Regions from separate parts of the Pseudomonas sp. NPDC007930 genome, predicted to be linked through region 2. Evidence: predicted binding sites of a transcription regulator. Region 2 holds the regulator's gene; each other region holds the start of a gene.
The links. The regulator LexA, encoded in region 2, represses DNA repair genes until DNA is damaged. The targets are predictions, from matches to a motif close to CTGTNTNNNNANACAG.

Region 1: a site for LexA is predicted at 6,018-6,033, ahead of recN (DNA repair protein RecN). Genes of this name have one in related genera too.
Region 3: a site for LexA is predicted at 6,667-6,682, ahead of imuA (translesion DNA synthesis-associated protein ImuA). Genes of this name have one in related genera too.

What each region holds. Positions count from the first base shown of each region.
Region 1 is NZ_JBIBKC010000020.1:53,322-61,304, forward strand. It holds gene carA (glutamine-hydrolyzing carbamoyl-phosphate synthase small subunit) at 1-814, opposite strand, end outside; gene dapB (4-hydroxy-tetrahydrodipicolinate reductase) at 1,017-1,820, opposite strand; gene dnaJ (molecular chaperone DnaJ) at 1,842-2,972, opposite strand; gene dnaK (molecular chaperone DnaK) at 3,238-5,160, opposite strand; gene grpE (nucleotide exchange factor GrpE) at 5,264-5,830, opposite strand; gene recN (DNA repair protein RecN) at 6,063-7,739, shown strand; gene fur (ferric iron uptake transcriptional regulator) at 7,806-7,983, opposite strand, start outside.
Region 2 is NZ_JBIBKC010000005.1:154,139-162,121, forward strand. It holds gene hrpA (ATP-dependent RNA helicase HrpA) at 1-2,924, shown strand, start outside; gene ACFZCE_RS13340 (beta-ketoacyl-ACP synthase III) at 3,015-4,136, shown strand; gene sulA (SOS-induced cell division inhibitor SulA) at 4,140-4,646, opposite strand; gene lexA (transcriptional repressor LexA) at 4,659-5,270, opposite strand; gene ACFZCE_RS13355 (TetR family transcriptional regulator) at 5,457-6,164, shown strand; gene nagZ (beta-N-acetylhexosaminidase) at 6,239-7,237, shown strand; gene ACFZCE_RS13365 (S-methyl-5'-thioinosine phosphorylase) at 7,247-7,983, shown strand, end outside.
Region 3 is NZ_JBIBKC010000009.1:124,721-132,703, forward strand. It holds gene ACFZCE_RS18815 (LysR substrate-binding domain-containing protein) at 1-217, opposite strand, end outside; gene ACFZCE_RS18820 (sugar transporter) at 446-1,654, shown strand; gene ACFZCE_RS18825 (helix-turn-helix domain-containing protein) at 1,655-2,638, opposite strand; gene ACFZCE_RS18830 (substrate-binding domain-containing protein) at 2,997-4,034, opposite strand; gene ACFZCE_RS18835 (carboxynorspermidine decarboxylase) at 4,179-5,276, shown strand; gene ACFZCE_RS18840 (saccharopine dehydrogenase NADP-binding domain-containing protein) at 5,305-6,549, shown strand; gene imuA (translesion DNA synthesis-associated protein ImuA) at 6,755-7,378, shown strand; gene ACFZCE_RS18850 (Y-family DNA polymerase) at 7,386-7,983, shown strand, end outside.

The DNA of each region.
Region 1 (7,983 bases), on a different contig from region 2:
GGCCGAGGCAGATGCCGAACACCGGCACGTCGGTTTCGAGTACGTCCTGGATCGCCTTGATCGCGTAGTCGCACGGCTCTGGGTCGCCCGGGCCGTTGGAGAGGAACACGCCATCCGGGTTCATCGCCAGCACCGCGGCGGCCGGGGTTTGCGCCGGCACCACGGTCACGCGGCAACCGCGCGCGACGAGCATGCGCAGGATGTTCAGCTTGACGCCGTAGTCCCAGGCCACCACGTGGTACGGCAGCTCGGCGTCGGTGCGCTCGGCGTGGGTGTCGCCGGCCAGCTCCCAGACGCTGGAACGCCACTCGTAGGTTTCGGTGGTGCTGACTTCCTTGGCCAGGTCCATGCCCTTCAAGCCCGGGAACGAGCGCGCGGCGGCGATGGCGGCTTCTTCGGTGACGTTGTCACCGGCCAGGATCGCGCCGTTCTGCGCGCCCTTCTCACGCAGGATGCGGGTCAGGCGGCGGGTGTCGATGCCGGCGATGGCCACCACGTTGTTGGCTTTGAGGTAGTCAGACAGCGACTGGGTGTTGCGCCAGTTGCTGGCCAGCAGCGGCAGGTCGCGGATCACCAAACCGGCCGACCAGACCCGCGACGACTCAGCGTCGAGCGCGGTGGTACCGGTGTTGCCGATGTGCGGGTAGGTCAGGGTTACGATCTGCTGGGCATAGGAAGGGTCGGTAAGGATTTCCTGATAACCGGTCATAGCGGTGTTGAACACCACCTCTCCGACGGTCTGGCCATCGGCTCCGATCGCTTCACCGCGAAAGATGCTGCCGTCGGCAAGGGCGAGTATGGCTGGCTTAGTCAAGAAGACCTCCGAAATTCAAGCCTGAAAGGGCGATCGCAGGTTGTAAAAAAGCGGAATGACGTAGTTAACGTCACCCCGCTTCTTTGAACGAATTTTTCTGCGCGCTTTTAGTGGACACACTAAAGCTGTAGCTTACAGAAAAACTGTTTTTTGGTCCACCGCGAAAACGCCTTGTTTTCCGGGCGCTGCCGGAAAGGTGGTATCAGTGTAGCCCCAGAACGTCTTGCATGTCGTAAAGCCCCGGTGCGCGGCCGTCGAGCCACATGGCCGCGCGCACCGCGCCCTTGGCGAAGGTCATGCGGCTGGAGGCCTTGTGGGTGATCTCGACGCGCTCGCCTTCGGTGGCGAACAGCACGGTGTGGTCGCCCACTACATCGCCGGCGCGCACGGTGGCAAAGCCGATGGTCTGGCGGTCGCGGGCGCCGGTCTGGCCTTCGCGGCCGTACACGGCAACTTCACGCAGGTCACGGCCCAGGGCCTTGGCAACGACCTCACCCATGCGTAGCGCGGTACCCGAGGGCGCATCCACCTTGTGCCGGTGGTGCGCCTCGAGGATTTCAATGTCGGCGTCTTCGGCCATCACCCGCGCGGCGGTGTCGAGCAGTTTCAGGCAGAGGTTGACGCCCACGCTGAAGTTGGCGGCGAAGACGATCGGGATGTCTTTGCCGGCTTCGGCCAAGCGGGCTTTTTCGTCTTCGGTAAAGCCGGTGGTGCCGATGATCATCGCCTTGCCAGCCTTGCGGCAGAAGGCCAGGTTGCGCAGGGTCACCGAAGGGTGGGTGAAGTCGATCAGCACGTCGAACTCATCGCCCACCCGGGCCAGGTCGCCCGACAACGGCACGCCGATGCGGCCCAGGGCCGCCAGCTCGCCGGCGTCAGCCCCGACCAGGGTGCTGTCGGGGCGGTGGATGGCCGCGGTCAGGCCGGCACCGGCCTCTTTGTGTACGGCTTCAATCAGGGCCTTGCCCATGCGGCCGGCGGCGCCGGTCACAGCTATACGTCGCATGTGTGCGTTCCTTCCAAACCGTCAAAGATCGCCGAAAAAGCGCTTCATGCCTTCGAACCAGCCACTGGCCTTCGGCGAGTGGGAGCTGTCGCCCTCGAGCGTGGCGCGGAACTCTTCGAGCAGCTCGCGCTGGCGGCGGTCGAGGTTCACCGGGGTTTCGACGGCCACGCGGCACATCAGGTCACCCGGGCCACCGCCACGCACGGGGGCCACGCCCTTGCCGCGCAGGCGGAACTGCTTGCCGGTCTGGGTGCCCTCGGGGATTTTCAGCTTCACCCGGCCATCGAGGGTCGGCACTTCGAGCTCGCCACCCAGGGCGGCATCGGTGAAGGCGATCGGCACTTCGCAGAACAGGTGCTTGCCGTCACGCTGGAAGATCGCGTGCTCGCGCACGCTGATCACCACGTACAGGTCGCCGGTCGGGCCGCCATGGGCACCGGCCTCGCCCTCGCCCGCCAGGCGGATACGGTCGCCGGTGTCGACGCCCGCCGGCACCTTGACCGAGAGGGTTTTGAATTCTTCGACACGGCCTTCGCCGTGGCAGCTGTCGCACGGGTCGGAGATGATCCGGCCCTGGCCGTGGCAACGCGGGCAGGTTTGCTGCACCGAGAAGAAGCCCTGCTGCATGCGCACCTGGCCAACACCACCGCAGGTGGGGCAGGTGATCGGCGCGGAGCCTTTTTTCGCGCCGCTGCCGTCGCAGGGCTTGCAGTTGACCAGGGTGGGCACGCGAATGCTGACCGTGGTGCCGCGCACGGCTTCTTCGAGGTCGAGCTCGAGGGTGTAGCGCAGGTCGGCGCCGCGCTGGGCACCGCCACGGGCGCCACCACGGCCGCCGCCAAAGAAGTCACTGAACACATCGCCGAAGATGTCGGAGAAGTTCGCCCCACCGAAGCCCGCGCCGCCGGCGCCGCCGCCCATGCTCGGATCTACCCCGGCATGGCCGTACTGGTCGTAGGCGGTGCGTTTGCTGGTGTCAGACAGCACTTCGTAGGCCTCGTTGGCCTCCTTGAACTTGTCTTCGGCTTCTTTATCGCCCGGGTTGCGGTCCGGGTGAAATTTCATCGCCAGGCGGCGATACGCCTTCTTCAGGTCGGCTTCACTGGCGCCGCGCTCGACCCCCAGCACTTCGTAATAATCACGCTTGGCCATAAGTTCTTTTTCACACTCTCGATGACGTTTGGCAGCGAACTGCCTGGCATGCCCCAGGCGGCACACCGTGAGTAGAAAGCGGGGAAACGGCAACCCTGGTCACGGGCTACCTGCCGCAATGGCCCGCGCCATGGGTGCGCGGGCAAGAGAAAAAAGGTGTTGCAAAAGCCGGACGCCAGACGCGCCAACGCGGGGGCAAGGCCCCCGCGCGGCGACATCCTACCAGCCACCACGCAAGCGTAGGGAACCGGCGATCAACAAGCGGTTACTTGTTGTCTTTCACTTCTTCGAACTCGGCGTCGACCACGTCGTCGTGCTTCTTCGGCTCTTCGGCGCCACCGGCAGGCTGCGCGCCCGCTTGGGGTTGCTCGGCCTCGGCGTACATCTTCTGCGCCACCGGCGCGGAGACTTTCGACAGTTCTTCGATCTTCGCTTCGATGGCCGCCTTGTCGTCGCCCTTCACCGCGGCTTCCAGCGCCGACAGTGCTGCTTCGATGGCGGTTTTTTCTTCGGCGGTGACTTTGTCGCCGGCTTCGGAAATCATCTTGCGGGTCGAGTGCACCAGCGCGTCACCCTGGTTGCGGGCAGCGGCCAGCTCTTCGAACTTGCGGTCTTCCTCGGCGTTGGCCTCGGCGTCACGCACCATGCGCTCGATTTCTTCGTCCGACAGGCCCGAGTTGGCCTTGATCACGATCGACTGCTGCTTGCCGGTGGCTTTGTCTTTGGCGCCGACGTGCAGGATGCCGTTGGCGTCGATGTCGAAGGTCACTTCGATCTGCGGCACGCCACGCGGGGCTGGCGGGATCTCGGCCAGGTCGAACTTGCCCAGCGACTTGTTCTGCCCGGCTTGCTTGCGCTCGCCCTGCAGCACGTGGATGGTCACGGCGCCCTGGTTGTCGTCGGCGGTGGAGAACACCTGCGACTTCTTGGTCGGGATGGTGGTGTTCTTCTCGATCAGCGGGGTCATCACGCCGCCCATGGTTTCGATACCGAGGGTCAGCGGGCTGACGTCGAGCAGCAGCACGTCTTTCACGTCGCCGGCCAGTACCGCGCCCTGGATGGCAGCACCCATGGCCACGGCTTCGTCCGGGTTGACGTCTTTACGGGCTTCTTTGCCGAAGAAGTCGCTCACGGCCTTTTGCACCATCGGCATGCGGGTCTGGCCGCCGACGAGGATCACATCGTCGATTTTCGACGGGTCGATGCCGGCGTCTTTCAGGGCGATGCGGCATGGCTCGATGGTGCGGGTGACCAGGTCTTCGACCAGGGCTTCGAGCTTGGCGCGGGAGATCTTCACGTTCAGGTGCTTCGGCCCGGTGGCGTCGGCGGTCACGTACGGCAGGTTGACGTCGGTGCTCTGGCTCGACGACAGCTCGATCTTGGCTTTTTCAGCGGCTTCCTTCAGGCGCTGCATGGCCAGCGGGTCGCCCTTGAGGTTGATGCCGCTTTCTTTCTTGAATTCTTCAACGAGGTAGTCGATCAGGCGCAGGTCGAAGTCTTCACCACCGAGGAAGGTGTCACCGTTGGTGGCCAGCACTTCGAACTGGTGCTCACCGTCGACTTCGGCGATTTCGATCACCGACACGTCGAAGGTACCGCCACCGAGGTCGTAAACGATGATGGTGTGGTCACCCTTGGACTTGTCCATGCCGTAGGCCAGGGCCGCGGCGGTGGGTTCGTTGATGATGCGTTTTACGTCGAGGCCAGCGATTTTACCGGCGTCTTTGGTGGCCTGACGCTGGCTGTCGTTGAAGTAGGCCGGCACGGTGATGACCGCTTCGGTCACGGCCTCGCCGAGGTAGTCTTCGGCGGTTTTCTTCATTTTTTTCAGCACTTCCGCGGAGATTTGCGGCGGTGCCATTTGCTTGTCTTTGACTTCGACCCAGGCGTCACCGTTGTTCGCCTTGACGATCTTGTAAGGGACCATGCCGATGTCTTTCTGCACGACGTTTTCGTCGAAGCGGCGGCCGATCAGGCGCTTGACCGCGTACAGGGTGTTGGTCGGGTTGGTCACGGCCTGGCGCTTGGCCGACTGGCCGACGAGGATTTCACCGTCGTTGGTGTAGGCGATGATGGACGGCGTGGTGCGAGCGCCTTCGGCGTTCTCGATCACCTTGGTTTTGCCGTTTTCAATCACGGAGACACACGAGTTGGTCGTCCCCAGGTCGATACCGATAATCTTGCCCATGTTAAAACTCTCCAGAAACTTCGAATTGGGTTGCCGCAGCAGTGGTGGCTGGCTGCGGTAGCACTGAACGCTTGCCGACTAGATGGGGGCGGCCGGTTTTATTTCAAGCCTTTTCGTCGATCGAAGGCGAAACCGGTGCCGGCGCCTTGCTGACCACGACCATGGCCGGGCGCAGCAGGCGGCCGTTGAGCAGGTAGCCCTTCTGGAACACCTTGAGCACGGTGTTCGGCTCTACGTCGGCGCTCTCTTGCATGGCCATCGCCTGGTGCTGTTCGGCGTTGAACGGCTCGCCGTGAGGGTCGAGCGCGTCGAGGTTGTAGCGCTTGAGGGTGTCGGCGAACAGCTTGAGGGTCATCTGCATGCCTTCGCGCATCGGGCGCAGGGCTTCGTCCTGGTCGTTGGACAGCTCAAGCCCACGCTCCAGGCTGTCGATCACCGGCAGCAGGTCGTTGGCGAACTTCTCGAGGGCGAACTTGTGCGCCTTTTCTACGTCCTGCTCGGCGCGGCGGCGCACGTTCTGCAGGTCGGCGACCACGCGCAGGGCCTGGTCCTTGGCGGCGGCCAGCTCTTCTTCAAGGGCTACCACACGCGCGCCGAGGTCTTCGCCAGCGCCTTCCTGGGCCGGGTTAGCGGCTGGGTTCTGCTCGTCCAGCTTCTGTTCATCAGCCATGGAAATCTCCTTTGGGATCACGTCGCGAGCAACGGGCTCGCACTTCTGCCCGCCTATATGGGGCCTGTGCTCGGCGCTTCAAGGGGCAATGGGGCGAACGGCGGGATAAATTCTTTTTGGCGATAAGCGGCAAGGCGGTGCGCGCTATTTGGCCTAACCCTCGGCATTGCCAGGCACCTGAAAACAACTGTATAAATAAACACTACTTCGTGTTTTTGCCCGGGAGCCGAGCATGCTGGTGCACCTGTCCGTTCATAACTACGCCATCGTCGAGCACCTCGACCTCGAGCTGCAGCGCGGCATGAGCGTGATCACCGGCGAAACCGGCGCGGGCAAATCGATCATGCTCGACGCCCTCGGCCTGGCCCTGGGCGACCGCGCCGAGCCCGGCGTGGTGCGCCCGGGCGCAGACAAAGCCGACATCCTCGCGACCTTCGACATCAGCCAGATCGGCGAAGCCCGCGACTGGCTCGACGAACGCGATCTGGCCCACGAGGGCCAGTGCATCATGCGCCGGGTGATCACCGCCGAAGGCCGTTCTCGCGCCTACATCAACAGCACCCCCTGCCCCCTCGGCGACCTCAAGGCGCTGGGCGAACTGCTGATCGACATCCACAGCCAGCACGAACACCAGTCGCTGCTCAAGCCCGACACCCACCGCCGGCTGCTCGACGAATACGCCGGCGCCAGCGACCTCGCGCGCCAGGTGCAACTGGCCGGCCAGCGCTGGCGCCAGGCCCGCCAAGAGCTCGAGCGCCTGAGCAACGCCGGCGATGAAGTGCGCGCGCGCCAGCAACTGCTCAGCTACCAGCTTGAAGAGCTCGACAACCTGGCGCTGGCCGACCATGAGCTCGAAAGCCTCGAGGAAGAACAGCAAAACCTGGCCAACGCCGAGGGCCTGTTCGCCACCGGCCGGCAGGTGCTGGAGCAATGCAGCGACAGCGACTCGGGCAACATCCTCAGCGCCCTGCACAGTTGCCTGAACCGCCTGGGCAGCCTGCACAACCCGCCCAAGCCACTGCAGGAAGCCGCCGGCCTGCTGGCCAACGCGCAGATCCAGGTAGAAGAAGCCGTGGGCGAACTCAACCGCTTCATCGACCACTTCGACGCAGACCCAGCCCGCCTGCAGTACATCGAGGAACGCCTCGACACGGTGTACACCCTGGCGCGCAAGCACCGCGTGCAGCCCCATGAGTTGGCCGCGCTGCACCAGCGCCTGTTCGAGGAGGTCGAAAGCCTCAACGCCAGCGACGAAACCCTCGAGAAGCTGGCCGAGGAAATCGCCGCCTACGCCCGCCACTACCAGGAAAAAGCCCAAGAGCTGAGCAACCTGCGGCACCAGGCCGCCAGCCACCTGGCCGAAGCCGTGGCGGCGGAGATTCACCGCCTGGGCATGCCCGGCGGGCGCTTCGAGATTGCCCTGCGGCCGTTCACCGGCAGCGAACTGCACCCCCACGGGCTGGAGCAGGTCGAACTGCTGGTGAGCGCCAACCCGGGGCTGCCATTGAAGTCGATCGCCAAGGTCGCCTCCGGGGGCGAGCTGTCGCGCATCAGCCTGGCGATCCAGGTGATCACCGCGCAAACCTCGCGCATTCCCACGCTGGTGTTCGACGAGGTCGACGTCGGCATCGGCGGGCCCACCGCCGAGGTGGTCGGGCAGCTACTGCGCCGGCTGGGCGAGCGCGGCCAGGTGCTGACGGTCACCCACCTGCCGCAAGTGGCCTCCCAGGGCCACCATCACCTGTTCGTGCACAAGCTGCGCAGCGACGACACCACCCACACCGCGGTGAAGGCGCTGAGCAAGGCCGAGCGGATCGAGGAGATCGCCCGCATGCTGGGGGGCATCGACTTGACCCGGGAGTCACTGGCGCATGCCAAGAAGATGGTGACCCAGGGCACTGCGCGCTAGAGCAGAGAGTCCGAACGCCAGGCATAAAAAAAGCGCCCATACAGGCGCTTTTTTCATGACCCTAGCTCAGCGCTTCTTGCGCACATACAGCACCAGGTTGTGCTCGACCAGGTCATAACCATGGCTTTCGGCAATCCGGTGCTGCAGCTTTTCGATCTCGTGATCGACGAATTCAACCACCTCACCCGAGTCGACATCGACCATGTGATCGTGGTGGCCGGTGTCTGCCAGTTCGAACACGGCA
Region 2 (7,983 bases):
TGTACGCGCGGCTGTCGCCGGCCGAGCAGCAACGGATTTTCCAGAGCCACCCCGGGCGGCGCGTGGTGCTGGCCACCAACGTGGCGGAAACCTCGCTGACGGTGCCAGGCATCCGCTACGTGATCGACAGCGGCACCGCGCGCATCAGCCGTTACAGTTACCGCGCCAAGGTCCAACGGCTGCCGATCGAAGCGGTGTCGCAGGCCAGCGCCAATCAGCGCAAGGGCCGTTGCGGGCGGGTCGAGCCGGGTATTTGCATCCGCCTGTACGGCGAAGACGACTTCAACGCGCGGCCAGCGTTTACCGACCCGGAGATCCTGCGCACCAACCTGGCGGCGGTGATCCTGCAGATGCTGCACCTGCGCCTGGGTGCGATCGACGCGTTCCCGTTCATCGAGCCGCCAGACGGCAAGGCGATCAGCGACGGTTTCAACCTGCTGCAAGAGCTCTGCGCGGTCAACCGCGAGCAGCAGCTCACCCCCCTGGGCCGGCAGCTGGCGCGCTTGCCGGTCGACCCGCGGCTGGGCCGCATGCTGCTCGAAGGCGCCGCGCAAGGCAGCTTGGCGGAGATTCTGATCGTCGCCAGCGCGCTGTCGGTGCAAGACCCGCGTGACCGCCCGGCCGAACGCCAGCAGGCGGCAGACCAAGCCCATGCGCAATGGAAAGACCCAGACTCCGACTTCGCCGCCCTGGTGAACCTGTGGCACGGCTTCGAGGCGCAGCGCCAGGAGCTGGGCGCCAATGCCCTGCGCAACTGGTGCCGCAAGCAGTTTCTGAATTACCTGCGCATGCGCGAATGGCGCGACGCCCACCGCCAGTTGGCGCTGATTTGCCGCGACCTGCAGTTGAAGGTCAACCCGGAGCCTGCGGACTTCCCCAAGCTGCACAAGGCCATCCTGGCCGGGCTGCTGAGCCAGGTGGGGCAAAAAACCGAAGAGGGCGACTACCTGGGCGCGCGCCAGCGGCGTTTCTGGGTGCACCCGTCGTCAGGCATCGGCCGCAAGCGCCCGCAATGGCTGATGGCCGCGGAGCTGGTCGAAACCACCAAGCTGTATGCGCGCATGGTCGCCAAGATCGACGTGCTATGGCTTGAGCCATTGGCCAGCCACCTGATCAAGACCAACCATTTCGAGCCGCACTGGGAGAAAAAACGCGGCCAGGTGGTGGCGTTCGAGCAGGTCACCCTGTACGGCTTGATCATCGTTGGCCGGCGCCCGGTGCACTATGGCCCGATCGACCCGCCAGTGGCCCGCGAGCTGTTCATCCGCGAGGCGCTGGTGCGCGGCGAGATCAACTCCCGGGCGCGCTGCCTGGCGGCCAACCGTGCTTTGCTCGAGCAACTCGACGCCCTCGAGGCCAAGGCCCGCCGGCGCGACATCCTCGCCGATGAAGACACCCTCTACGCCTACTATGACGCGCGGGTGCCGGCCGAGGTTTACCAAACCGCCACCTTCGATGCCTGGTACCGCAGCGAGAGCCAAAAGCAGCCGCAGCTGTTGATCATGCAGGAAGACGACGTGCTCGCCCGCGAGGCGTCGGAGGTCACCGCCAAGCAATACCCCGACACCTTGCAGTGGGGTGAGCTCAGCCTGCCGCTGAGCTACCACTTCGAGCCCAATCACCCGCGCGATGGCGTCACGCTGAGGGTGCCGGCGCCGTTATTGCCGGCGCTGCCCGGCGAACGCCTGGAGTGGTTGGTGCCAGGCCTGATCGAGGCCAAGTGCACGGCGCTGGTGCGCAACCTGCCCAAGGCCCTGCGCAAGAACTTCGTGCCGGTGCCGGATTTCGTCCGCGCCTCGCTCGAGCGCCTGGCCTTCGGCGATGGACCGTTGCCCCAGGCACTCGGCGCGCAGTTGCTGCGCATGACCGGCGCGCGGGTTGCCGATGAGGCCTGGGCCGAGGCGGCCGCGCAGGTCGAGGCGCACCTGAAGATGAACATCGAAGTGGTCGATGCCCAAGGCAAGCCACTGGGCGAGGGCCGCGACCTGGCCGCGCTCACCGCGCGCTTTGCCGAGGCCAGCCAGGCCGCGCTGGCGCTGCCGGCCAAGGCCGAGGGCCAGCCGCCGGTGCAGGCCAAGGCTTTCGGCAACGTGGCCGAAACCGCCCGGCAGAACATCGCCGGCCTGGAAATGACCGTGTACCCAGCCCTGGCCGAAGAGGGCGGTGAAGTGCGCCAGGCGCGCTTTACCACCGCCGCCGAGGCCGATTGGCAGCACCGCCGCGCGCTGCAGCGGCTGTTGCTGCAGCAGCTGGCGGAACCGGCGAAGTTCCTGCGCGGCAAGCTGCCCGGGCTGACCGAACTGGGCTTGCTGTACCGCGACATGGGCCGGGTCGAGGCGCTGGTCGAAGACATCCTGCTGGCCAGCCTTGACGCCTGCATTCTCGACGGCGAAGCCAGCCTGCCACGTGACGGCGCCGCGCTGGCGTCGCTGGCCGAGCGCAAGCGTGGCGCCTGGGCCGAACACGCCGAGCGCCTGGCGCGGCTCACCCTGGAAGTGCTCAAGCTGTGGCACGGCGTGCAAAAACGCCTGAAGGGCAAGATTGACCTGGCCCGTGCCGTGGCCTTGAACGACATCAAGCAGCAGGTCGGCGCACTGGTCTATGCTGGGTTCGTGCGGCAAACACCCGCGTTGTGGCTCAAGGAGCTGCCGCGCTACCTCAAGGCCATCGACATGCGCCTCGACAAACTCCCCGGCCAGTTGCAGAAAGACCGGATGTGGAGCGGCGAATTCGCCCAGGCCTGGGCGCAGTACAGCGCGCGCCTGGCCAAGCATGGCCAGGAAGGCAAGCACGACCCGGAACTGGAAACGTACCGCTGGTGGCTGGAGGAGTACCGCGTGTCGTTGTTCGCTCAGCAGTTGGGCACCAAGGTACCGGTCTCCGATAAACGCCTGGCCAAGCAGTGGTCGCAGGTCGAGGCCTGAACCCGGTACGGGCGTACCGGGTTGTGGCAAACTCCGGTGTGCCGGCCGCGTTGTGTGCGGCCGGCGCCCCTACAATCATGAGGATGGATCGTGCATAAGGCTGTTATCAGTGGCACCGGTTTGTACACACCGCCCCACAGCATCAGCAACGACGAACTCGTTGCCGCGTTCAACACTTACGTCAACCAGTACAACGACCAGCACGCGGCCGCCATCGAGCGCGGCGAGGCCGAGGCGCTGGCCGAGTCCAGCGCGGCGTTCATCGAGAAAGCCAGCGGCATTCAAAGCCGTTACGTGATGGACAAAACCGGCATCCTCGACCCGCAGCGGATGAAGCCGCGGTTGCCCGAGCGTGGCAACGACGAGCCGTCGATCCTCTGTGAAATGGCCGTGAGCGCCGCCCGCCAGGCGCTGCAGCGGGCCGGACGAACCGCGGCCGATGTCGACGCGGTGATCGTCGCCTGCTCCAACCTGCAACGGCCTTACCCGGCCATCGCCATCGAAGTGCAGCAAGCGTTGGGCATTGCCGGCTTTGGTTTCGACATGAACGTGGCGTGCTCGTCGGCCACCTTCGGCATCCAAACCGCATGCAACGCGGTGCAACTGGGCCAGGCCCGCGCCGTGCTGGTGGTCGACCCGGAAATCTGCACCGGGCATTTGAATTTCCGTGACCGCGACAGCCACTTCATTTTTGGCGATGCCGCCACCGCGGTGCTGGTGGAACGGGCTGACCTGGCCAGCTCGGCCCATCAGTTCGATATCGTCGGCACCAAGCTGCTGACGCAGTTCTCCAATAACATCCGCAACAACTTTGGCTTTCTCAACCGTGCCGAAGAGGGCCCCGCGCTGGCCGCGGAAAAGCTGTTCGTACAGGAAGGCCGCAAGGTGTTCCGCGAAGTGTGCCCGATGGTCGCCGAGCTGATTGGCCAGCACTTGGCCGAGCAGGGCATCGCGGTGGAAGCGGTACAACGCTTCTGGCTGCACCAGGCCAACTTGTCGATGAACCAGTTGATCGTTAAAAAACTGCTGGGCCGTGATGCCGAGCCCCACGAGGCCCCAGTGATTCTCGACCGTTACGCCAACACCAGTTCGGCGGGCTCGGTCATCGCCTTGCACCTGCATCAGGACGACCTGCCCAGCGGCGCGTTGGGTGTGCTCAGCTCGTTCGGCGCCGGTTATTCGATTGGCAGTGTGATCCTGCGCAAACGTTGAGGCTTACCCCAGGCGGATGTTCAGGCTTTGTGCCTGGCCTGCCTGGGCCGCCAACACCAGCTGTTGGCGGGCGGTGGTATTGAGCGGTGTTACCCAGCTCACCACGGTGTGGCTGTTGCCCAAGGCCAAGGCCTCGCACGCCAGCTCCAGGGCGGTTTGGCCCTGGCGCGGCTGCAGCAGGCGAATACGTTCGCGGTTGAGCCCCGCATCACGCAGCCAGGCGTGGGTCAGGCTGGCCGGCGGCGCAACCAGCGTTAACCAGCGCTGTTCGCGGGCCTGGCTCAGGGACTGCAGCACCGGCGCCAGCAGGTTCAGGCAGCTTCCCGCGGACCCCCGCAGTGCCAGCTCGCTGAACACTTCGGTGTCATCGACCTCGGCAACGCTGGCCCCGTAGGGCTCGCGCGGCTCGGCCACGAACAGTGGTTTACCGGCCGACGGTGCCATAAAAGCCTCGAACAGCGACAGTTGAGCCTGTTGAGGCCGGGTGGGGGTAGCGGGAATACACTGCATGACGCCTCCTCGTTAACGGCGGATCACGCCGACACTCAGCCCTTCGATCACCAGATCCTGCTCCCGCAGGTCGACCTCGATAGGGGCGAACTCCGGGTTTTCCGCCAGCAGGCGGACCTTGCTGCCACTGCGCTGGAAGCGCTTGACGGTCACTTCGTCGCCGATGCGCGCCACTACGATCTGGCCGTTGCGGGCTTCGCGGCAGGTGTGCACGGCGATCAGGTCGCCATCGAGAATGCCCACGTCCTTCATGCTCATGCCGTGCACGCGCAACAGGTAGTCGGCGCGGGGATGGAAGAACCCCGGGTTGATGTTGCAGGATTCCTCGATGTGCTGCTGCGCCAGGATCGGCGCGCCGGCAGCGACACGGCCGATGATCGGCAGGGTGTCGTCTGCCTTGGCGTCGCCGGTGCCACCCGGGATGCGGATGCCGCGGCTGGCGCCTGGGGTCATCTCGATGGCGCCCTTGCGGGCCAGTGCCTTGAGGTGCTCCTCGGCGGCGTTGGCCGATTTGAAACCGAGCTGCTGGGCGATTTCGGCGCGCGTGGGCGGGAAGCCGTTGTCTTCGATGCAGCGCCGGATGAAGGCCAGGATTTCTGCCTGGCGGGGCGTCAGTTTCAGCATGGTAGGGGCTCTGGTTTTTTGTACAGTGACTGGGATTATATACAGTGGAACGGTCTTGGCAACCCTCATTTTTGCCCGGGAACCTTGTAAAGCTTGACCATCTGGCCGGAAAATGCAGCGCCCGGCTTGACAGCCGAGAGGGCTGAAACGTAAGTTTCAAACACTTGTTTGCCTGCCGGAGTGACCATGGCCCAATCGGAGACTGTCGAACGCATCCTCGATGCCGCCGAACAACTGTTCGCGGAGAAGGGCTTCGCCGAAACGTCCCTGCGCCTCATTACCGGCAAGGCCGGGGTGAACCTGGCCGCGGTGAATTACCACTTCGGCTCCAAGAAGGCGCTGATCCAGGCGGTGTTCTCGCGCTTCCTCGGGCCGTTTTGCGCCAGCCTCGAACGTGAACTCGACCGCCGCGCGGCGTTGCCGGCGCACAAGGCCAGCCTCGAGGAGCTGCTCGAGGTGCTGGTCGACCAAGCCATGGTCGTGCAGCCGCGCAGCAACAATGACCTGTCGATCTTCATGCGCCTGCTGGGCCTGGCCTTCAGCGAAAGCCAGGGGCACCTGCGGCGCTACCTCGAAGACATGTACGGCAAGGTGTTTCGCCGCTACATGCAGTTGGTCAACGACACCGCGCCGCGCATTCCGCCGCTGGAGCTGTTCTGGCGGGTGCATTTCATGCTCGGCGCGGCTGCCTTCAGCATGTCGGGTATCAAGGCGCTGCGGGCGATTTCCGAGAACGACTTCGGCGTCGACACCTCCATCGAGCAGGTGATGCGCCTGATGGTGCCGTTCCTGGCCGCCGGCATGCGTGCCGACAGCGGCGTGACCGACCCGGCCATGCACGCCGCGCAATTGCGCCCGCGCAGCAAGCAGCCGCAGGCGGCGGCCAAGGCCTGAGCCGTGGCCGGCGCCTGCGCCATCCGTTAAAGTAGCGCCCCCACTGCTTTGAAGGATTGCCCATGACTGCCCGCTTGCAAGGCGCCTTGATGGTCGACGTGGCCGGTACCTGGCTCAGCGCCGAAGACCGCCACCTGCTGCGCCAACCCGAAGTGCGCGGCTTGATCATCTTCGCCCGCAACATCGAGCACCCGCGCCAGGTGCGCGAACTCACGGCTTCGATTCGCGCCCTGCGCCCGGACCTGATCCTCGCCGTGGACCAGGAAGGCGGCCGCGTGCAGCGGCTGCGCCAAGGCTTCGTGCGGCTGCCGGCGATGCGCCGCATCGCCGAGGCGGCCAACGCCGAATACCTGGCCGAGCAATGCGGCTGGGTGATGGCCAGTGAAGTGCTCGGGGTGGGCCTGGACCTCTCTTTCGCGCCGGTACTCGACCTCGACCACGGGCGCAGCGCGGTGATTGGCCAGCGCGCCTTCGAAACCGACCCGGCGCGCGCGGCGCTGCTGGCCGGTGCCTTTATACGTGGCATGAACCAGGCCGGCATGGCCGCCTGCGGCAAGCACTTCCCTGGGCATGGCTGGGCCGAGGCCGACTCCCACGTGGCGATCCCGGTCGACGAGCGCGACCTGGCGGCGCTGCGCCAGCAAGACCTGATCCCCTTTACCCGGTTGCTCGGCCAGTTGGCGGCGGTGATGCCGGCCCATGTGATCTACCCTCAGGTAGACGAGCGCCCGGCGGGCTTCTCGCCACGCTGGCTGCAGGGCATTCTGCGCGGCGAACTGGGCTTTGACGGGGTGATTTTCAGCGACGACCTGTCGATGGCTGGTGCCCATGTGGTGGGCGATGCCGCGGCGCGGGTCGAGGCGGCGTTCAGCGCGGGTTGCGACATGGGCCTGGTGTGCAACGACCGCGCCGCGGCCGAGCTGGCCTTGAGCGCGGCGCAACGCTTGAAGGTCACCCCGGCGCCGCGCATCGCGCGCATGGCCGGGCGCGCCACCCCGGGGCGGGAATACCGCCAGCATCCGCGCTGGTTGCACGCATTGGGCGCGCTGCGCGACGCACAATTGATCGACTGAGGGTTACCCATGGCGGTTTACGCAATCATCGGCGGCTCCGGGCTGGCACAGCTCGAGGGTTTGCGCATCCAGCGCACCCAGGTAGTAGAAACCCCCTACGGTGAGCCTTCGGCGGAGCTGGCGATCGGCGAGTTCGGCGGCCATGAGGTGCTGTTCTTGCCACGCCATGGCAGCCCGCACCGGCTGGCGCCGCACCAGGTCAACTACCGCGCCAACCTCTGGGCGCTCAAGCAGGCTGGCGCCGAGGCGGTGCTGGCGGTCAATGCCGTGGGCGGCATTCACCCGGCCATGGGCACCGGCCACCTCTGTGTGCCGCATCAGTTGATCGACTACACCAGCGGCCGCGAGCACACCTACTTCGCCGACCCGCTGGAGCCGGTGGTGCACATCGACTTCAGCGAACCCTACAGCGAACCCCTGCGCCAACGCCTGCTCGCGGCCCTGGCTGCCGAGGGCCATGCCCACAGCGCCCAGGGGGTGTACGGCTGCACCCAAGGCCCACGGCTGGAAACCGCCGCCGAGATTGCCCGGCTGGAGCGCGACGGCTGCGACCTGGTGGGCATGACCGGCATGCCCGAAGCTGCCCTGGCCCGTGAGCTGGGGCTGGCCTACGCGTGCCTGGCGCTGGTGGTCAACCCGGCGGCCGGCAAGGGCACCGCGGTGATCAGCATGGCGCAGATCGAACAGGCGCTGGAGGCGGGGATGGGCAAGGTGCGCGGCGTGTTGGCGCGGGTGCTGGGTACGCC
Region 3 (7,983 bases), on a different contig from region 2:
CGCGGGCCTGTTCGCGCAGGGCCAGGGCGCGTGGGGTGGGCACCAGGCCACGGCCGCTGCGCACCAGGATCGGGTCATCGAATACCTGGCGGATGCGCCCCAGGGTACGGCTCATGGCGGGCGCCGAGAGGTGCATGCGCCGCGCGGCGGCCGCCACCGAGCCTTCTTCAAGGAGAATGTGCAGGGCTACCAGCAGGTTAAGGTCGGGCAGGTTCATGGGCGCGCAGCATAGCGTAAAAACCGCCCGTCGCCAGGGCCGGGGTGGCGCCATTGTGACGCGGCCGTGCGCGGGCGTAGAATGCCCGCACATGCCGTACCCCCTGCTTGCATACCGATAATAATCCGCCCTGTTCACGTTGCGCCCAGCCCGCCAAGGCCCGGCGCGGCGTTGCCGTGCTTGGGTGGGTGGCCGGCGCAGACTCTGCCTTGTAAGGATCTACGACCGATGAGCACTACCCCCGCGCAAGCGCCTGCCGGCAGCTGGCTGTGCGTGATCGCCCTGGCCCTGGCCGCGTTCATTTTCAACACCACCGAATTCGTGCCGGTGGGCCTGCTCAGCGGCATCGCCGGCAGCTTCGACATGAGCGTGGCGCAAACCGGGCTGATGATCACCGTGTATGCCTGGATCGTCACGCTCACCTCATTGCCGCTGATGCTGCTGACCCGCAACGTCGAGCGGCGCCGCCTGCTGCTGGGGGTGTTCGCGCTGTTCGTGGCCGGCCATGGGCTCTCCAGCGTGGCCTGGAACTTCCCCGTGCTGCTGCTCAGCCGCCTGTTGATCGCCTTGAGCCACGCGGTGTTCTGGTCGATCACCGCGTCGCTGGCGGTGCGCGTGGCGCCGCCGGGGCGCTCGGTGCAGGCGCTGGGGCTGCTGGCCACCGGCACGTCGCTGGCGATGGTGCTGGGCATTCCACTGGGGCGCATCGTCGGCCAGTGGCTGGGCTGGCGGGTGACCTTCCTGTGCATCGGCGTGCTCGCCGGCGCGGTGGTGTTCTGGCTGTACCGCTCGCTGCCGCTGCTGCCGAGCCAGAACTCCGGCTCGCTGCAAAGCCTGCCCAAGCTGCTGCGCCGCCCTCCGTTGGTGGTCAGCTACGTGCTGGTGGCGCTGGTGGTCACCGGGCAGTTTACCGCCTACAGCTACATCGAGCCGTTCGTGGCCAACGTGGCCCATTTGAGCGAGCAGATGACCACCTTGCTGCTGCTGGTGTTCGGCGGCGCCGGGCTGTTCGGCTCGTTGATCTTCAGCCGCTGCAGCGACCGCTACCCGCGCGGGCTGATGATCGCCGCCATCAGCAGCCTGGCGCTGTGCCTGGCGCTGATGCTGCCGCTGGCTGGGGAGGCCTGGGCGCTGGGCACGTTGTACGTGTTCTGGGGCGCCTCGATCATGGTCTTCGGCCTGGTGATGCAGGCACGGGTGCTGTCGTTGGCGAGCGATGCCACCGACGTGGCGATGTCGCTGATGTCGGGCATCTACAACATCGGGATCGGTGGCGGGGCGCTGCTGGGCAGCGTGGTCATCAGCCAGATGGGCGTGGCCGGGGTGGGGGTGGTCGGCGCGCTGCTGGCGTTCCTCGCGCTGGGCCTGTGCGTGGGCGTGACCTTGCGCTTCGGCCATGGCGTGTACCTGCCGGCCGCGCCGAAAACCGAGGGCTGATCACAGCCCCAGGCGGGCTTCCTTCGACGGCGGGTAGCCGAAGTAGGCGGTGTAGCGTTTGCTGAAGTGGCTGGCCGAGACGAACCCGCAGGCGATCGCCACGTCGAGGATGGTCAGCTCCGAGTGCTGCAGCAGGCGCCGGCCCTCGGTGATGCGCAGCTCCAGGTAATAGCGCTGCGGGGTGGTGCCCAGTTGCTCCTTGAACAGCCGCTCGACCTGGCGCCGCGAGCGGCCCACGTAGTCGGCGAGTTGGTCCAGCTCCAGCGGCTCTTCGAGGTTGGCGTCCATCAGGTTGACCACCTCGCGCAGCGGCGCGGTCATCTTCACGTTCAGCGTGGGGTTCACCCGCCGGTAGCGCGAGGCTTCGAAGGCGAGGATGTCTTCGATGCCCTCCACCAGCGCGCGGCCGCGCAAGGTGCCGATCCATTCCAGGGTGAGGTAGAACGCCCCGCTGGGGCTGGCGGCGGTGAGCCGGTCGCGGTCGATCACGTAGCTTTCGCTGGTCACCTGGCTGGCCTTGGCGGTTTCGGCGAGGGCGGCGCGGTGCTCGGGGTGGATCGCGCAGCGGTAGCCGCCGAGCAGCCCGGCCTGGCCGAGAAACCACGCGCCGTTCCACAGCCCGGCCAGGGCCAGCCCGTGGCGCGCGGCGTCTTGCAGCAGGCGGTTGAGCTCGGCCAGCGGCCGCAGCGGCGTGCGCAGGCCGCCGCACACCACCAGCAGGTCGAAGGCGCTGAGGTCGAGGCTGGCGAGGTCGGCGTCGGGGCGGATCACCAGCCCCAGGTCGCTGGCGACTTCTTCGCCGCCGAGGCTGAAGGTGGTGGTGGAAAACGCCTCGGCTTCGAGCAGGTTGGCGGTGACCAGGGTGTCGAGCGCCTGGGTGAAGGCCGGCAGCGAGAAGTGCGTGAGCAGGATGAACCCGGCGCGCGCGTGGCGCGGCTCGGCTTTTTGCTGCTCGCTCAGGTAGCGCAGGTTCTTGCCCTTCATGCCACCACTGAATTGCCTGCGTTCGACCAATCTGTGCGCTCACCGGATGTTGTTATGCGGCGCATTCTAGGGGTGGCCTGCGGTGGCTGCCAGCGCGGCGAGGGGGCGATGGCGCAAAAGGCAATGGCGATGACGTTCGGGGTGTAGGGGCCGTTGCCCGGCTGAGCCGTGATGCTGTTCACTTAAGCCATTTCACGGCTTTATGGAAGGGATCAATCTGTGAGCTCTGTTGATTTTGTGCATGAGCTTCAGGGCCTATCGCCCGGCACAGCCGGCCTCCCACGGGTTCTGTGTTGCCTCGTAAATCAAGCACTTACAAAAATCTGGTGGGAGGCCGGCTGTGCCGGGCGATGGGCCCTCAGGTACTGGCGCGGTCGATCAGGCTGAAGCCGGTGTCGATCCGCACCGGCGGCAGGCCGGCGTCGCGGCCGTCGAAGCGGGCCAGCAAGGCCTTGGCTACCTCCTCGCCGATACGCCCGCCATCGACCCGTACCGTCGACAGCGGCGGGTGCACCTGGGCGGCGCTGGAGAGGTCGCCAAAGCCCATCACGGCGAGGTCCTGGGGCACCCGCAAGCCGCGGCTGGCGGCTTCGGCGAGCACGCCTTGGGCGATGGTGTCGGAGCTGCACACCACCACCCGCGGCGGTTGCGCGCGGGCCAGCAGGCGGCGCAAGCCTTCACGGCCGACCTCAAGGGTGGCCGGCGGGGTGATCGCCTCCAGCGGCGCCTCACCGCCGCCGCCGGCGCGCAACGCCGCCTGTACCGCCTGGCAGCGGCGCAGGCCGCGCGGGTCGGCCACGCTGATGATGCCAAAGCGTTGGTAACCCTTGGCCAGCAGGTGCTCGGCAATCGCCTGGCCGACCGCCTCGTGGGAGAACCCCACGAGCATGTCTAGCGGCGCCTCGGCGAGGTCCCAGGCCTCGACCACCGGCACCCCGGCCCGGGCCAGGCGCAGGCGGCTGGCTTCGGTGTGCAGGGTGCCGGTCAGCACGATGCCGTCGGGGCGCCGGCCGAGCACCGCCTCGAGGAGTTTTTCCTCGCGCTCGGCGGAGTAGCCGGTCAGGCCCAGCAAGGTTTGGTAACCGGCCACGGTGAGGCGGTCCATCAGCGCCTGCACGGTGTCGGCGAAGATCGAGTTGGCGATGGTCGGCAGGAAGATCGCCACCAGCCGGCTGCGATTGCTGGCCAGGCTGCCGGCCTGGGCGTTAGGCACGTAGCCGGTCTGCGCCACCGCCGCCAGCACCTTCTCGCGGGCCTTGTCGCTGACTACCTCTGGGCGGTGTAACGCGCGCGACACGGTGATCGGCGACACTCCGGCGACCTTGGCCACATCGATCAACGTCGGGGCGCCGGCCGGGTGGTGGGCGGCGGTGGGGGAACGGGGCTTTTTCGGCATGGCACGCGTGGCTAGGCTGGGGGAGCGCGCAGGGTATCAAAAAGCCCGCCCCTGATCAGAGAATCCCGCCCTTGCCCTTTCGATCGAGGCCAAGTGAAGGCACAATGCGCATCTTTTTTTGGCTGCCCGGCCGGAGGCCACGCCATGATCAAAACCCCGTACTACCTCATCGACAAACAAAAGCTGTTGGGCAACCTGGAGAAGATCGCCTACGTGCGCGAACACTCCGGGGCCAAGGCGCTGCTGGCGCTCAAGTGCTTTGCCACCTGGTCGGTGTTCGACCTGATGGAACAGTACATGGACGGCACCACGTCGTCGTCGTTGTACGAGCTCAAGCTCGGCCGGCAGAAGTTCGCCGGCGAAACCCACGCCTACAGCGTGGCCTGGGCCGATGACGAAATCCCCGAGATGCTCGAGAACTGCGACAAGATCATCTTCAACTCCATCGGCCAGTTGCAGCGCTACGCCGAGGCCAGCGAGGGCAAGACCCGCGGCCTGCGGGTCAACCCGCAGGTGAGCAGCTCGGACTACCTGCTGGCCGACCCGGCGCGCCCGTTCAGCCGCCTGGGCGAGTGGGACCCTGCCAAGATCGAAGCGGTGATCGAGCAGATCAGCGGCTTCATGTTCCATAACAACTGCGAGAACGGCGACTTCGCCCTGTTCGACAAGATGCTCGGGCACATCGAGCAGCGCTTCGGCCACCTGCTGCACCAGGTGCAATGGGTCAGCCTGGGCGGCGGTATTCACTTCACCGGCGAAGGCTATGCGCTCGAGGCGTTCTGCGCGCGGCTCAAGGCGTTCTCCGAGACCTACGGCGTGCAGGTGTACCTGGAGCCGGGCGAGGCGGCCATCACCCAGAGCGCTTCGCTGGAAGTGACCGTGCTCGACACCCTGTTCAACGGCAAGCACCTGGCCGTGGTCGACAGCTCGATCGAAGCGCACATGCTCGACCTGCTGATCTACCGCCTCAATGCCAAGATGGCGCCCAACGACGGTGAACACACCTACATGGTGTGCGGCAAGTCGTGCCTGGCCGGGGATATTTTCGGCGAATACCAATTCGACCGCCCACTGGCGATCGGCGACCGTTTGTCGTTCGTCGACGCGGCCGGTTACACCATGGTCAAGAAGAACTGGTTCAACGGCTTGAAGATGCCGGCCATCGTAGTGAAACAACTCGACGGTAGCGTCGAGGTCAAGCGTGAGTTCGGTTTTGCCGATTACCTGTCCAGCCTGTCGTAAGCTGGCGTATTAAGGAGAGCAAGAGAAATTGAAGAAGAACGTTCTTATCATTGGTGCAGGAGGTGTCGCCAAGGTGGTGGCCCACAAGTGCGCGCAGCATAACGACGAACTCGGTCGTATTGCCATCGCGTCGCGCAACATCTCCAAATGCCAGGCCATCATCGACAGCGTCAAGGCCAAGGGCAGCCTCAAGCAGCCCGCCAGCATCCAGGCCTTCGCGCTCAATGCACTGGATGTAGAGGCGACCAAAGCCCTGATCCGCGAAACCGAATCGCAGATCGTGATCAACGTCGGCTCGGCGTTTTTGAACATGTCGGTGCTGCGTGCCTGCATCGATACCGGCGTGGCCTACCTGGACACCGCCATTCACGAAGAACCGGGCAAAGTGTGCGAAACGCCGCCCTGGTACGGCAACTACGAGTGGAAACACCTCGAGGAATGCCAACAGAAGAACGTCACCGCGATCCTGGGCGTAGGCTTTGACCCGGGTGTGGTCAACGCGTATGCAGCGCTGGCGCAACAACAGTATTTCGACCGCATTGAGTCGATCGACATTCTCGACGTCAATGCCGGGTCACACGGCAAATATTTCGCCACCAACTTCGACCCGGAAATCAACTTCCGCGAATTTACCGGGCAAGTGTGGAGCTGGCAGAACAACCAGTGGGCGAGCAACCGCATGTTCGAGGTCAAGCGCACCGACGACCTGCCGGTGGTGGGCGCGCAGAACCTGTACCTCACCGGCCACGACGAAGTGCACTCGCTGTCGAAGAACCTCGACGTGCCCAACGTGCGCTTCTGGATGAGTTTCGGTGAGCACTACATCAACGTCTTCACCGTGCTGAAGAACCTTGGCCTGCTCAGCGAAAAACCGGTCAAGACCGCCGAAGGCCTTGAAGTGGTGCCGCTCAAGGTGGTCAAGGCCGTGCTGCCCGACCCCGCTTCGCTGGCCCCGGGCTACACCGGCAAAACCTGCATCGGCGACCTGGTCAAGGGCACCAAGGCTGGCCAGCCGCGCGAGGTGTTCATCTACAACGTGGCCGACCACGAAGAAGCCTACGCCGAGACCGACAGCCAGGGTATTTCCTACACCGCCGGTGTACCGCCGGTGGCCGCGGCCCTGTTGGTGGCCCGTGGCGTGTGGGACGTGCAACGCATGGCCAACGTCGAAGAACTGCCGGCTGAGCCGTTCCTCAAGGCGCTGGATGTGATGGGCCTGCCCACCCGCATCAAGGACGAGCACGGCGACCGCGCCTGGGACGCCCAGGCTTGAGCCGCGCCGCTGTGTAGCACCCTGAACCCCGGCCCATTGGCCGGGGTTTTTCGTTGGGCACCCGGGTACCGAACAGCGCGCGCAGCCGCCACCATTGGGCAGAGACTGGCAAAATAACTGGTCATCCATACAGTTATTCGGTCAGAATACCGCCCAAGCCCCTATTGCCCAGTATCCCTATGCCTATGTTCTACGGAGCCCGCCCATGAGCCTGGCGCGGGTCAACCTCAACGGCCTGCTCGACCAGCGCCGCGTCTGGCGCGGGCGCGCGGTGCAGGCCCCCTCGGCCGAGGCAGCGCAGCCGACCGGGCATGCCGCGCTCGACGCCTGCTTGCCCGCTGGCGGCTGGCCGCCGGCGGCCCTCACCGAGCTGCTGCTGGCCGCCCCGGGTTGTGGCGAGCTGCAACTGCTGTGGCCGAGCCTGGCGCGGTTGACCGCCGAGGGCGAGCGGGTGGTGCTGGTGGCGCCGCCGTGGGTGCCGTACCCCCAGGCTTGGCAGGCCGCAGGGGTGGTGCTCGAACACCTGAGCTGGGTGCGCGCCAGCGCCAAGGAAGCGCTGTGGGCCACCGAGCAGTGCCTGCGCTCGGGCAGTTGCGGGGCGGTGCTGTGCTGGCCCGGCCAGGCCGACGACCGCGCGCTGCGGCGCCTGCAGGTGGCGGCGGAAACCGGCCACACCCTGGCCTTCGCCCTGCGCGATCAACAGGCCGCGCTGAACCCCTCGCCGGCCGCGTTGCGCCTGGCGATAGACGCCCAGCCGGCGCAATGGCGGGTGCTCAAGTGCCGTGGCGGGCGCGCGCCGGCGCAGCCGATCGCCTGGCCGGCGGCCTGAGGCGCGTATGCTCTGGGCCTGCATCCTGTTCCCGCAACTGGCGCTCGATGGCGTGCTGCGCGGCTGCGCCGACCCTGGGCGGCCGTTGGTGCTGCTCGGTGGGCCGCCGCAGCGGCGCGTGCTGAAGGCGGTCAACACCCCGGCGCGGGCGCTGGGCCTGCGCCCGGGGCAGGCGCTGAGCACCGCCCAGGCCCTGGCCGAGGGCTTCGACAGCGCCGAGCACTGCCCGGCCAGCATCGCCCAGGCCGAGCAGTTGCTGGCCGCCTGGGGCTATGGTTTCAGCGCCCAGGTGAGCCTGCATTACCCGCGTGCGCTGCTGCTGGAGGTGGGCTCGAGCCTGAGCCTGTTCGGCCCCTGGCCGCGCTTTGCCGCGCGCTTGCACGAAGAGTTGAACGCACTGGGCTTCGGCCGGCGCATTACCCTGGCGCCAAACCCGGTGGCAGCGCGGGTGCTGGCCAACCTGCACGCCGGCATCGAGGTGACCGAGCCGGGCGCCCTCGAACCGCTGCTGCAGGCCTTGCCGATCGACCGCGCCGGGCTCAGCCGCGAGCACGCCGCCAGCTGCCAGCGCATGGGCCTGCGTAAGCTGGGGCAACTGTTGGCGC